2 regions of the Variovorax sp. AB1(2024) genome follow, and region 2 is predicted to be linked to the other one. Evidence: riboswitches for the same ligand, from Rfam matches in the RefSeq annotation. Region 2 holds a riboswitch; the other holds the start of a gene.
The links. Region 2 has a riboswitch for glycine ahead of gcvT (glycine cleavage system aminomethyltransferase GcvT). Riboswitches for the same ligand answer to the same signal wherever they lie in the genome.

Region 1 (6,206 bases), 2.8 Mb from region 2:
ACGGCCGTGCGGCGCATGACCAGCACGGCCGCCCTGCAGGAGCTGTCGCTCCAGTACGGCGAGCCCGCCGGCGACATGAGCCTGCGGCGCAGCCTGTCGCAGAAGCTGGTGGGCATCAACGTGCCGGCCACGCCCGACCAGATCGTGACCACCATCGGCGCCACCCACGCGCTGGACATCGTGAGCCGCACGCTGCTGCGCGCGGGCGACCCGGTGATGGTCGAGGAGCCGGGATGGGCGCTCGAATTCGCGCGGCTCGAGGCGCTGGGCATGCGCATCCTGCCGGTGCCGCGCCGTGCCGACGGGCCCGACCTGGAGGTGATGGCGCAGTACTGCAAGCTGCACAGCCCCAAGCTGTTCGTGAGCGTGAGCGTGCTGCACAACCCGACCGGCTACAGCCTCACGCCGGGCAGCGCGCACCGCGTGCTCAAGCTGGCCAACGAGCACGACTTCCACGTTGTCGAGGACGACACCTACAGCCACCTCGCGCCCGAGCACGCCACCCGGCTCAGCGCGCTCGACGGGCTGCAGCGCACCATCTACGTGAGCGGCTTCGCCAAGATCCTGGCGCCCAACTGGCGCATCGGTTTCCTGGCCGCGCCGCCCGCGCTGAAGGAGCGGCTGCTCGAGACCAAGCTGCTGGCCACGCTGACCTCGCCCACGCTCTTCGAGCGGGCGCTGTCGTGGTGCATCGACCAAGGCCAGCTGCGCCGGCATTCGGAGCGGGTGCGCATCCGCCTCGACGGGGCGCGAGGGCGGGCGGTGAAGCTCGCCATGTCGCACGGCTGCACCTTCGCGTCGGAGCCGGCGGGGCTGTTCGGCTGGGTCGACACGGGCGTGGACACCGACGCGCTCACGCAGCGCATGCTCGACCAGGGCTACCTGCTGGCGCCGGGCTCGCTGTTCCATGCGCGCCGGCCGCCGAGCACCATGATGCGCATCAACTTCGCGACCTCGCAGGACGCCACTTTCTGGAAGGTTTTCAGCAAGGTCCGCGACGAACTCTGACGGCAGGTAAATCCCCGCGCCGGCCGGGCCGGACGGCAAGGGCTTGGAGTAAGCTGGGAACACAAGAAAACCCTCCCAGGAGACCTTCCGCATGAGCAACGCCAGCAAGCCCTTCGACTTCAGCCAGTTCGTCCCCGGATTCGACTTCCTGAAGAACCTCGCCGGCGGTGCCGCGGCGGGTGCCGGTGCGGGTTCGGTGCCGGGAATTCCGAGCCTCGCGAGCTGGGTCGCGCCTACGCTGAGCGTGGAAGAAGTCGACAAGCGCATCCAGGAACTCAAGACGGTCCAGTACTGGCTCGAGCAGAACGGCCATGCGCTCAAGGCCACCATCCAGGCGCTCGAGGTGCAGAAGATGACGCTGTCGACGCTGCGCGGCATGAACGTGCGCATGGAGGACATCGCCAGCGCGTTCACCAAGCAGGCCGCGGCCATGGCCCCGGCGCCCGCGGCAGCAGCCCCGGCCGCCTCGGCAGCCCCAGCCGAGCCGGAGCCCGAGGAGGTCGAGGAAGAAGACGAGCTGCCAGAGGAAGAGGAAGCGCCGGCGCCGCAGAAGACGAAGACGCGCGCGCGTCCGGCCGCCGCGAAATCGACGGCCGGCGAGGGCGCCGGCGTGATCGATCCCATGCAGTGGTGGGGCTCGCTCACCGAGCAGTTCCAGCAGATCGCCAGCTCGGCGCTGCAGGACGCCGCGCAGCTGAAGGTGCCGGCCATGGCCCAGCCGCTGGCCGACGCGGTCGGCAAGGCGATGGGCGGCAAGCCGGCGGCAACCAAGGCCCGCAAGCCCGTTGCCGCGGCAAAGAAGGCGGCGGCTCCGGCCGCCAGGAAAAAGACGACGACCGCCGCGCGCAAGCGAACCTCCAGCCGGCGCTGACGTCATACCCATACATTTTTTGGAAAGAACGGGTTGGCACGCATCATGAAACTGTTTCCCTCCGGTCATGCCACCCATCCGCAATGGCGCATGGCGGCCGGCCTCGTGCTGGCCCAGTTGCGCGCACAGATGGCATTGCCCGACTACGCGCCGTCGCCGACGCTCGGGCTGCTCTACATCACCGACCACTACGCCGCCGAGGCGCAGGACATCCTCGACCACCTGAGCGCCGAACTGCCCGAGGTGACCGACTGGTCGGGCACCGTCGGCATCGGCGTGGCGGCCAACAACGCCGAATATTTCGACGAGCCGGGCATGACGCTGATGCTCTGCGCGCTGCCGAGCGACCAGTACCGCGTGTTCTCCGGCGTCGCGCCGCTGGGCAACTCCGAAATGAGCGGCTTCGAGGCCCACACCGCGCTGGTGCACGCCGACCCGGCCACGCCCGACCTGACCGAGCTGATCGCCGAGATGGCGGGCCGCACCGACACCGGCTACCTGTTCGGCGGGCTCTCGTCGGGCCGTGGCGGCGCGCTGCAGTTCGCGGTCGGCGGCAACGGCAACATCCGCGGCCATGGGGCGGCGGGCGGTGTGTTCTCAGGCGGCCTGTCGGGCGTGGTGTTCGGCGACGGCGTGCGGCTGGTGTCGCGCGTCACGCAGGGCTGCCAGCCGCTGCGCTCGGGCGCGGTGCGCGAGCGCGAGATCACCGAAGCCGACGGCAACCTGCTGCTCAGGCTCGACGGCGAACCCGCCCTGGACGTGCTGCTGGCCGACCTGCAGGTGTCGCTGGAGAGGCCGCAGGAAGCCATCGACGCCGTGCGCAACACGCTGGTCGGGCTGGCCGACGCGGGCAGCGACGGCATCCGCCGCACCGGCGACCTGGGCGCCGACGTGCTGGTGCGCCACATCATCGGGCTCGACCCGACGCGGCGCGGCATCGCGATTGCCGACACGGCCGAAGCCGGCATGCGGCTGACCTTCTGCCGCCGCAATGCGCAGGCGGCGCGGGCCGACCTGATGCGCATCTGCGCCGAGATCCGCGAAGAGCTGGAGCCCGAAGAGCAGACGCTGGCCACCGCGCGCGCCGTGGCTGCCGGCGAGGCCGAGGCGGCGCCGCACCCCGCGCGGCGCATCGCGGGTGCGGTGTACGTGAGCTGTTCCGGGCGCGGCGGCCCGCATTTCGGCGCGCCGGGCGCCGAGTTGCAGATCGTGCGGCACGCGCTGGGCGACGTGCCGCTGGTCGGGTTCTTTGCCGCCGGGGAGATCGCGCGGCACCACCTGTATGGCTATACCGGGGTGCTGACGGTGTTCACGTCCAACGACTGAACACCTTTCAGCCGCGGATCACGCCGGCTGCAGCATGCGCGGCTGCGGCGCCGGCATTCCCATGAACGCGAAATCCACCTCCGGCGCCAGCCCGCTCACGATGCGCGCGATCGACTTGCCGGAGCCGCAGGCATGCGTCCAGCCGAGCGTGCCGTGGCCGGTGTTGAGGAACAGGTTGGCGAGCTTCGTCTTGCCGATCAGCGGCACGTTGCTTGGCGTGGCGGGGCGCAGGCCGGTCCAGAACTGGGCCTGCGTGGTGTCGCCGGCGCCGGGGAACAGCTCTTCGACACGGCGCACGATGGCTTCGCAGCGCACGCGGTTCAGGTCGCGGTCGTAACCGTTGAGTTCGGCCGTGCCCGCGATGCGCAGGCGGTCGCCGGACTCCGAGGTGTAGCGCGAGAACACGAGCTTGAATTCGTCGTCGGTCAGCGAGACCTGATGCGCTTTGGAGGCGTCCTTGACGGGCAGCGTGACCGAATAGCCCTTGGCCGGATAGATCGGCAGGCGGATGCCCAGCGGCGCGGCGAGCAACGGGCTCAGCGAGCCCATCGCCATCACGAAGGCGTCGCCGCGAATGCGCTGGAAGCGGCCTTCGGCATCGGTGACCTCCACGTGGTCGATGCTGCCGCCGGCCTCGCGCAGGGCGGTGACGGTGTGGCTCATGAGGAATTTCACGCCGGCTTCGGCCGCGAGCCGGGACAGTTCGCGCGCGAAGCGGTTGGCATCGCCGGATTCGTCCTCGGCCGTGTAGGTGGCGCCGGCCAGCTTGGGGCGGATGTGCGCGAGGGCGGGCTCAATCCTCACGGCCTCATCGGCGGAGATGACCTGGCGTTCGCAGCCCAGCGCGCGCATCTGCTCGGCGGGCGCGAGGGCGCCGTCGAATTCCTTCTGCGTCGTATAGAAGTGCAGGATGCCCTGGGTGCGCTGGTCGTAGGCGATGCCGGTGTCGCGGCGCAACTGTTGCAACATCGAGCGGCTGTATGTGCCAAGACGCACGATCTGCTCGATGTTGTGGCGGGTGCGCGCCGGCGTGCATTCGCGCAGGAACTGCAGGCCCCACAGCCACTGGCGCATGTCGGCGCGGATGCGGAACAGCAGCGGGGCGTCTTCCTTGCCCAGCCACTGCAGCACCTTGAGCGGCGCGCTGGGGTTGGCCCAGGGTTCGGCATGGCTGACGGAAATCTGCCCGCCATTGGCGAAGCTGGTTTCGGCGGCCGGGGTGGCCTGCCGGTCGATCACGGTCACTTCGTGGCCGAGTTGCTGGAGGTAGTAAGCCGAGGTCACGCCGAGCAGGCCGGCGCCAAGAACGATCACGCGCATTTCAAGTACCTTTGAGGTGCTGCGCTTGAACGGCGGGCGAGGATGAATACTATTGAATTAATAGCAAGCAACCGGACGACCGCTGTCCAAGTTGCCGCTCCCCCTGTCCTCGGTACCTGAGAGATTCATTCGTTGCGCCATTGCAACGAATTTGCTCCTTCGGTGCGCCACGTGAAGTGGCGTCTCTCCAGACGGCGTTTCAGTTGATGCAGTACTGACCCCTTGCCGAAATCCAAGACTTCGTCGGGCCGACCTGAGCGTTTATGGGAGTTTGCGCCTTCGGTAGGGCCACCGGGGTGGCCCGCTCTCCTGCGGTATCGCGAACGATTGTAAACACGCCGAGGGCAGAACGGTAACGTCTTGTGTTTCCGCCAATTGGCCCAATGGGATAATCGAACGTTAAGGTTCATTGCGACACGGCGATGACTTTCAACTTCAGGGGACCCCATGATCTTGGTTACCGGCGGCGCTGGCTTCATTGGCGCCAATTTCGTACTCGACTGGATCGCGAGCAGCGACGAGCCTGTCGTGAACCTCGACAAGCTGACCTACGCCGGCAACCTCGAGACGCTCGCATCGCTCAAGAACAACCCACGGCACATCTTCGTGCAGGGCGACATCGGCGACAGCGCCCTGGTCGACCGCCTGCTGGCCGAGCACAAGCCGCGCGCCGTGGTCAACTTTGCCGCCGAGTCGCATGTGGACCGCTCGATCCACGGTCCCGAAGACTTCGTGCAGACCAACGTGCTCGGCAGCTTCCGCCTGCTCGAATCGGTGCGCGGCTACTGGAGCGCGCTGCCGGCCGAGCAGAAATCGGCCTTCCGCTTCCTGCATGTGTCGACGGACGAGGTCTACGGCTCGCTTTCGAAGACAGACCCGGCCTTCACCGAAGAGAACAAGTACGAGCCCAACAGCCCGTACTCGGCCAGCAAGGCCGCCAGCGATCACCTCGTGCGCGCGTGGCACCACACCTACGGCCTGCCGGTGCTCACCACCAACTGCTCCAACAACTACGGCCCGTTCCACTTCCCCGAGAAGCTCATCCCGCTGATGATCGTCAACGCGCTGGCCGGCAAGCCGCTGCCCGTGTACGGCGACGGCATGCAGGTGCGCGACTGGCTGTACGTGAAGGACCACTGCAGCGCCATTCGCCGCGTGCTCGAGGCCGGCAAACTGGGCGAGACCTACAACGTGGGCGGCTGGAACGAGAAGCCGAACATCGAGATCGTCAATACCGTGTGCGCGCTGCTGGATGAGCTGCGCCCCAAGGCAGACGGCAAGCCCTACAAGGAGCAGATCACCTACGTCACCGACCGCCCCGGCCACGACCGCCGCTACGCCATCGACGCACGCAAGCTCGAAGCCGAACTCGGCTGGAAGCCCGCCGAGACCTTCGACACCGGCATCCGCAAGACCGTCGAGTGGTACCTCGCGAACAGCGAGTGGGTGCGCAACGTGCAAAGCGGCGCCTACCGCGAGTGGGTCGAGAAGCAATACGACGCAAAGGCCGCGGCATGAAGCTGCTGCTGCTGGGCAAGGGCGGACAGGTCGGCTGGGAACTGCAACGCAGCCTCGCGCCGCTGGGCGAACTGGTGGCGCTCGACTTCGACAGCACCGATTTCCACGCCGACTTCAGCAGGCCGGAGCAATTGGCCGAGACGGTGCTGAAGGTCCGCCCCGA
Region 2 (6,206 bases):
GTGATGCCGGCCAACTTCCAGTCCAGGAGCCTTTCGCTGGGAGAGCGCCTGTCGCCACTCCGAAACGGCAACGTGATCCGGACTCTTGCAAGTTGCTTCGTATGGATGGCAGGTGGCATTGCCTCATACACGTTCATCGTCCCGATCAGCCAGTCCGCGACCGGTTGGTCGGCAGACAAGACAAGCTTTGTCTTGTTGATCTATGGTGCGGCGGCCATTGCCGGGAATCTCATCGGTGGACGGCTCGGCGATTTCCTCAAAACACCCGTACGTGCACTGCAGTACTTTCTTTGTGTGCATCTCGCTTCTTTGCTCCTGATGAGTCTGGCCGTGTTCAGCGGCCCTCCCTTGGGGGTGTGGCTCTTCCCGGTTGCCGTCGCCATCTTTGCGGCATCCGGCTGGGCATGCACGCCCCCGCAGGCTTCTCGTCTTGTGGCTCTGAGCCCGCCACACGCCGTACAGGTGATCGCACTCAACACCATGGCCACCTACTTTGGCATGGCTGCAGGAGCTGCACTGGGAGGACTCTTCTCGGCAAGCGGCAACCTGCTTTTCATTCCCCTGGCTGGCGCGGCAGCTCAATGCATCGCCATCTGGATGCTGACCGCTCGCGAAGAAGAGACGTTCATGAAGGCTACACACGAATGACACCCCACGACAACCGACGGAGCGACCTGATGTTTGATGTTGAACTGTTGGTGCGCGAGCGCGATCGCCCGGCGGACTTCCCCGGCCTGGAGACAAAGACGAGATACCGCAAGGTATTGAATGAAGTGGTAGATGGCACCGACATCGCCCCGACTCCGATCGCGACGATTGGCCTTCCCTTTGCCACGCCGTGCGTTGCGCGCTGGGAGTACGGGCGGCTTTACGGTGTCTACACGCCGCCTTTGCATGCCGCAATGCCCACCGGCAACATCTTTGGCGGCTACCTCACAGGCCTGGTCGACCAGTGGGCCGGACTCGCTACGTATTCGGTCATACCCGACCGGCTGCAGGTGCTCACCGTCAACATGAACATGGACTTCAAGACCCCGGCCGTGATCATGGAAACCCGGCTGCAGGCCAGCGTGACGACATTGACGGAAAGAAAAGCAATTGTCCAGGTGCTCGCCTGGCAGGCTGACATCCTTCTCTTCGAGGCGATGGTGGTCGAAGTCCTGGCGCCTTGGCGCGTCAAGCCCCCGGCTGAGGTCGCGCGCTGACCGGAACCGCAGAGCCTTCCTCGATCGGTCGCACCAGCAGCGTGCCTTGTGCGCGGGGCGCCGGGTGCTCCCCGCAGCGAAATAAAGGAGGAGCCCGAAGGGCGGGGGACATTCGCGGAGGGGAGCACCCGGTGGCCTGCGCACACGCCCTGAACACAGCTCTCCCTTCCGTATCAACTACACTCGGCGGGGTCAGGAGAGAGCCCCGCCAGCCGGGGCCGCCGAAGGCGCAGGGGTTTCCCGAACGCTCAGGCAAAAGGACTGACAAGGCGCCGGCGAACACCGGCGTTTCCTTGCTGGAGAGAGGCCGCCGTACCGCAAACGGCGCAGCGGCCCACCGAAGGAGCAAACCCCGATCGTGGGGCGAATCTCTCAGGTAAAGCGGACAGCAGGGGTGGCCCATGGCTTGCGTCATGGATTTTGTCTGCCCCTTTGGAGTGCCCCGTGGCCGCTTCCTCCGCACCCGCTACCGAACTTCTCAAGACGCCGCTGCACGACCTTCACGTGGAGCTCGGCGCCCGCATGGTGCCCTTCGCCGGCTATTCCATGCCGGTGCAGTACCCCGCCGGCCTCATGGCCGAACACAAGCACACGCGCGATGCGGCCGGCCTGTTCGACATCTCCCACATGGGCCAGCTTCGCCTCGTCGGCCCCGACGCCGCGGCCGCCTTCGAAACCCTGATGCCCGTCGACGTGATCGACCTGCCCGCCGGCAAGCAGCGCTACGGCCTGCTGCTGAACGACGAAGGCGGCATCCTCGACGACCTGATGTTCTTCAACGAAGGCCACGGCTCGCTCTTCGTGATAGTCAACGGCGCCTGCAAGGTGGCCGACATCGCCCACATCCAGCAGAAGATCGGCTCCCGCTGCGAAGTGCAGCCCTTGCCCGACCACGCCCTGCTCGCGCTGCAGGGCCCCAAGGCCGCCGCCACGCTGGCGCGGCTGTCGCCCGGCATCGAGCGCTTCGTGTTCATGACGGGCGGCGCGGTTCAGATCGGCGGCATTCCCGCCTTCGTCACCCGCAGCGGCTACACCGGCGAAGACGGCTTCGAGATCTCGGTGGCCGCGAAGGACGCCGAGCCGCTGGCCCGCCTGCTGCTGGCCCAGCCCGAGGTCAAGCCCATCGGCCTGGGCGCGCGCAATTCGCTGCGGCTCGAAGCCGGCCTGTGCCTGTACGGCAACGACATCGACACCACCACCACGCCGGTCGAGGCTTCGCTCAACTGGGCGATGCAGAAGGTGCGCCGCGCGGGCGGCGCGCGCGAAGGCGGCTTCCCCGGCGCCGCGAAGATCCTCGCGCAGCTCGCCGCCGCCACGGCGGGCACCGCCGGCCACACCGACCACGACACGCTGAAGCGCAAGCGCGTCGGCCTCGTGGCGCTGGAGCGCATTCCGGTGCGCGACGGCACGGTGCTGCAGTCATTCGAAGGCCAGGACATCGGCATCGTCACCAGCGGGCTGCTCGGCCCCACGGCCGACCGCTGCATCGCCATGGGCTACGTGGCCACCGCCTTCGCCGAGCCCGGCACCCGCGTGCAGGCCATCGTGCGCGGCAAGCCGGTGCCGATGGAAGTCTCGACCATGCCTTTCGTGCCGACCCGCTATTACCGCGGCTGAACGCGGCAGACCCGGCTAGGCTCTGCACCCCGATTCATTTTTTCCACGAGGAGTTTTCTCACCATGAGCATCAAGTACACCAAGGACCACGAATGGGTGTCGGCCGAAGGCGACGCAGCCACCGTCGGCATCACCCTGCACGCGCAGGACGCGCTGGGCGACGTGGTGTTCGTCGACCTGCCCGAAGTCGGCAAGACCTTCGCGCAGGGCGAAGTTGCCGGCGTCGTCGAGTCGGTCAAGGCCGCAGCCGACGTTTTCATGCCCGTGTCGGGCGAGATCACCGAAGTGAACGAAGCCCTGCGCGCCGACCCGTCGCTGGCCAACAGCGACCCGCTGGCCGCCGGCTGGTTCTTCAAGGTCAAGCTGAGCGAGCCCGCGCAGCTCGACGCCCTGCTGGACGCCGCCACCTACGACAAGTTCGCGGCCGAGTCCTGATCGCCTGATTTTTCTTCCGAGCCCCCTTCTTCCCGAGCCCCCACCGCCATGCCGATTCCCGCCCTTCCCTCTTTGCAAGAACTAGAGAATGCCGAAGAATTTCTCGCCCGCCACATCGGCATCGATGCGGCGGACGAGGCGCGCATGCTGCCGGTGATCGGCTCGGAAACGCGCTCGGAGCTCATCGACGGCATCGTGCCCGCGGCCATCCGCCGGGCGCGGCCGATGCGGCTGCCGGCCCCCGTGACCGAAGCCGACGCGCTGGCCGAGCTGAAGGCGATGGCCTCGAAGAACAAGGTGTTCAGGAACTTCATCGGCCAGGGCTACTACGGCACGCACACGCCGGGCGTCATCCTGCGCAACATCCTCGAGAACCCCGCCTGGTACACCGCCTACACGCCCTACCAGGCAGAGATCTCGCAGGGCCGCATGGAAGCCCTGCTCAATTTCCAGACGATGGTGTGCGACCTCACGGGCATGGCCATCGCCAACGCGTCGATGCTCGACGAAGCCACGGCCGCCGCCGAAGCCATGACGCTCGCCAAGCGCAGCGTTAAAGCCAAGAGCAACGTGTTCCTGGTGTCGGGCGACTGCCATCCGCAGACCATCGAAGTCATCAAGACGCGCGCCGCGCCGCTGGGCATCGAGGTGAAGGTGAGCACGGTGTCGGAAACGCTGCCGCACCTGATGGCGAGCGGCGCCTTCTTCGGCGTGCTCGCGCAGTACCCGGCCACCACCGGCCACGTGCACGACCTGCGCCCGCTCGCGGGCCACGCGCACCAGTGCGACGCCGCCTTCATCGTGGCGGCCGACCTGCTGGCGCTGACGCTGCTGGTCGCGCCCGGCGAGTTCGACGCCGACATCGTCTGCGGCACCACGCAGCGCTTCGGCATGCCGCTGTGCAACGGCGGCCCGCACGCCGCCTACTTGGCCTGCCGCGACGAGTTCAAGCGCTCGCTGCCGGGCCGCCTGGTGGGCGTGAGCGTCGACACGCACGGCCAGCCCGCCTACCGCCTCGCGCTGCAGACGCGCGAGCAGCACATCCGCCGCGAGAAGGCCACCTCCAACATCTGCACCGCGCAGGTGCTGCCGGCCGTGGTGGCCAGCATGTATGCCGTGTACCACGGGCCCGACGGCCTCACGCGCATCGCGCAGCGCGTGGCGGCGCTCACCGCCATCCTGTCGGCGGGCCTGTCGCAGATGGGCCGCGAGCCGGTCAACACCACCGCCTTCGATTCGCTGACCATCCGCACCGGCGACGACACGCCGGCCATCATCGAGCGCGCGCAAGCCGCCGGCGTCAACCTGCGCCAGCGCCTGCAGCAGCACCTGGGCATCTCGCTCGACGAGACCACCACGCGTGCCGACGTCGAGACGCTGTGGGCCCTGTTCGCGCCCGCCGGCAAGCCGCTGCCGCGCTTCGACGACCTGGCCGCGAACACCACGCCGCTGATCCCCGAAGACCTGCGCCGCGCGAGCGCCTTCCTCACGCACCCGGTGTTCAACACCCACAAGAGCGAGACCGCCATGCTGCGCTACATCCGCAGCCTGTCGGACAAGGACCTGGCGCTCGACCGCAGCATGATCCCGCTGGGCAGCTGCACCATGAAGCTCAACGCGACCAGCGAGATGATCCCCATCACCTGGCCCGAGTTCGCCAACATCCATCCCTTCGCGCCGGCCGACCAGCAGCTCGGCTACGCCCAGCTCGATGCGCAGCTGCGCGCCTGGCTGTGCGAGGCCACCGGCTACGCGGGCATCAGCCTGCAGCCCAATGCGGGTTCGCAGGGCGAGTACGCGGGCCTGCTGGCCATCAAGTCCTTCCATGAAGCCAAGGGCCAGGGGCATCGCAACATCTGCCTGATTCCATCTTCCGCGCACGGCACCAACCCCGCGAGCGCGCAGATGGTGGGCCTGCAGGTGGTGGTGACGGCCTGCGACGCGCAGGGCAATGTCGACATGGACGACCTGAAGCGCGCCTGCGAAAAGCACAGCGCCAACCTGGCGGCGGTGATGATCACCTACCCCAGCACGCACGGCGTGTTCGAAACCCGCGTGAAGGAACTCTGCGAGCTGGTGCATGCGCACGGCGGCCGGGTGTACGTGGACGGCGCCAACATGAACGCGCTGGTCGGCGTGGCTGCGCCGGGCGAGTTCGGCGGCGACGTGAGCCACCTGAACCTGCACAAGACCTTCTGCATTCCGCATGGCGGCGGCGGCCCGGGCGTGGGTCCGGTCTGCGTGGTCGAAGACCTGGTGCCTTACCTGCCGGGCCATGCGACGGCCGGCGTGCCCTCGCACGGCGTGGGTGCCGTGTCGGCGGCCCCGCTGGGCAACGCGGCCGTGCTGCCGATCAGCTGGATGTACTGCCGCATGATGGGCGCCAAGGGTCTGCAGGCCGCGACCGAGACGGCCATCCTGAGCGCCAACTACATCAGCGCGCGCCTGAAGGACCATTACCCCACGCTGTACGCCAGCCCCAACGGCCATGTCGCGCACGAGTGCATCCTCGACCTGCGCCCGCTCAAGGACACCAGCGGCGTCACCGCCGAGGACGTGGCCAAGCGCCTGATCGACTACGGCTTCCACGCGCCCACGCTGAGCTTCCCCGTGCCCGGCACGCTGATGGTGGAGCCCACCGAGAGCGAGCCGCTGGCCGAGCTCGACCGCTTCATCGACGCGATGATCGCCATCCGCGGCGAAATCCGCCGCATCGAGGAAGGCGTCTGGCCGAAGGAGGACAACCCGCTCAAGCACGCGCCGCACACCGCAGCGAGCCTGCTGGGCACCGAGTGGAGCCACCCGTACTCTCGCGAACTTGGCGCGTTCCCGCTGGCCACGCTCAAGAACGCCAAGTACTGGCCGCCGATCGGCCGCGTCGACAACGTCTACGGCGACCGCAACCTGTTCTGCAGCTGCGTGCCCGTGGGCGACTACCAGGAAACCGAA

Region 1: it holds a riboswitch for glycine, as region 2 does, so the genes downstream of both, WIX39_RS07895 (D-amino acid dehydrogenase) here and gcvT (glycine cleavage system aminomethyltransferase GcvT) in region 2, are expected to answer to the same signal.

The regions. Positions count from the first base shown of each region.
Region 1 covers NZ_JBBHKP020000001.1:1,677,620-1,683,825, forward strand. The annotation lists gene WIX39_RS07880 (PLP-dependent aminotransferase family protein) at 1-1,008, shown strand, start outside; gene WIX39_RS07885 (PhaM family polyhydroxyalkanoate granule multifunctional regulatory protein) at 1,100-1,879, shown strand; gene WIX39_RS07890 (FIST signal transduction protein) at 1,925-3,205, shown strand; gene WIX39_RS07895 (D-amino acid dehydrogenase) at 3,224-4,525, opposite strand; glycine riboswitch at 4,619-4,726, opposite strand; glycine riboswitch at 4,744-4,847, opposite strand; gene rfbB (dTDP-glucose 4,6-dehydratase) at 4,973-6,043, shown strand; gene rfbD (dTDP-4-dehydrorhamnose reductase) at 6,040-6,206, shown strand, end outside.
Region 2 covers NZ_JBBHKP020000001.1:4,507,493-4,513,698, forward strand. The annotation lists gene WIX39_RS21090 (MFS transporter) at 1-648, shown strand, start outside; gene WIX39_RS21095 (PaaI family thioesterase) at 645-1,205, shown strand; glycine riboswitch at 1,389-1,479, shown strand; glycine riboswitch at 1,492-1,604, shown strand; gene gcvT (glycine cleavage system aminomethyltransferase GcvT) at 1,650-2,822, shown strand; gene gcvH (glycine cleavage system protein GcvH) at 2,886-3,257, shown strand; gene gcvP (aminomethyl-transferring glycine dehydrogenase) at 3,306-6,206, shown strand, end outside.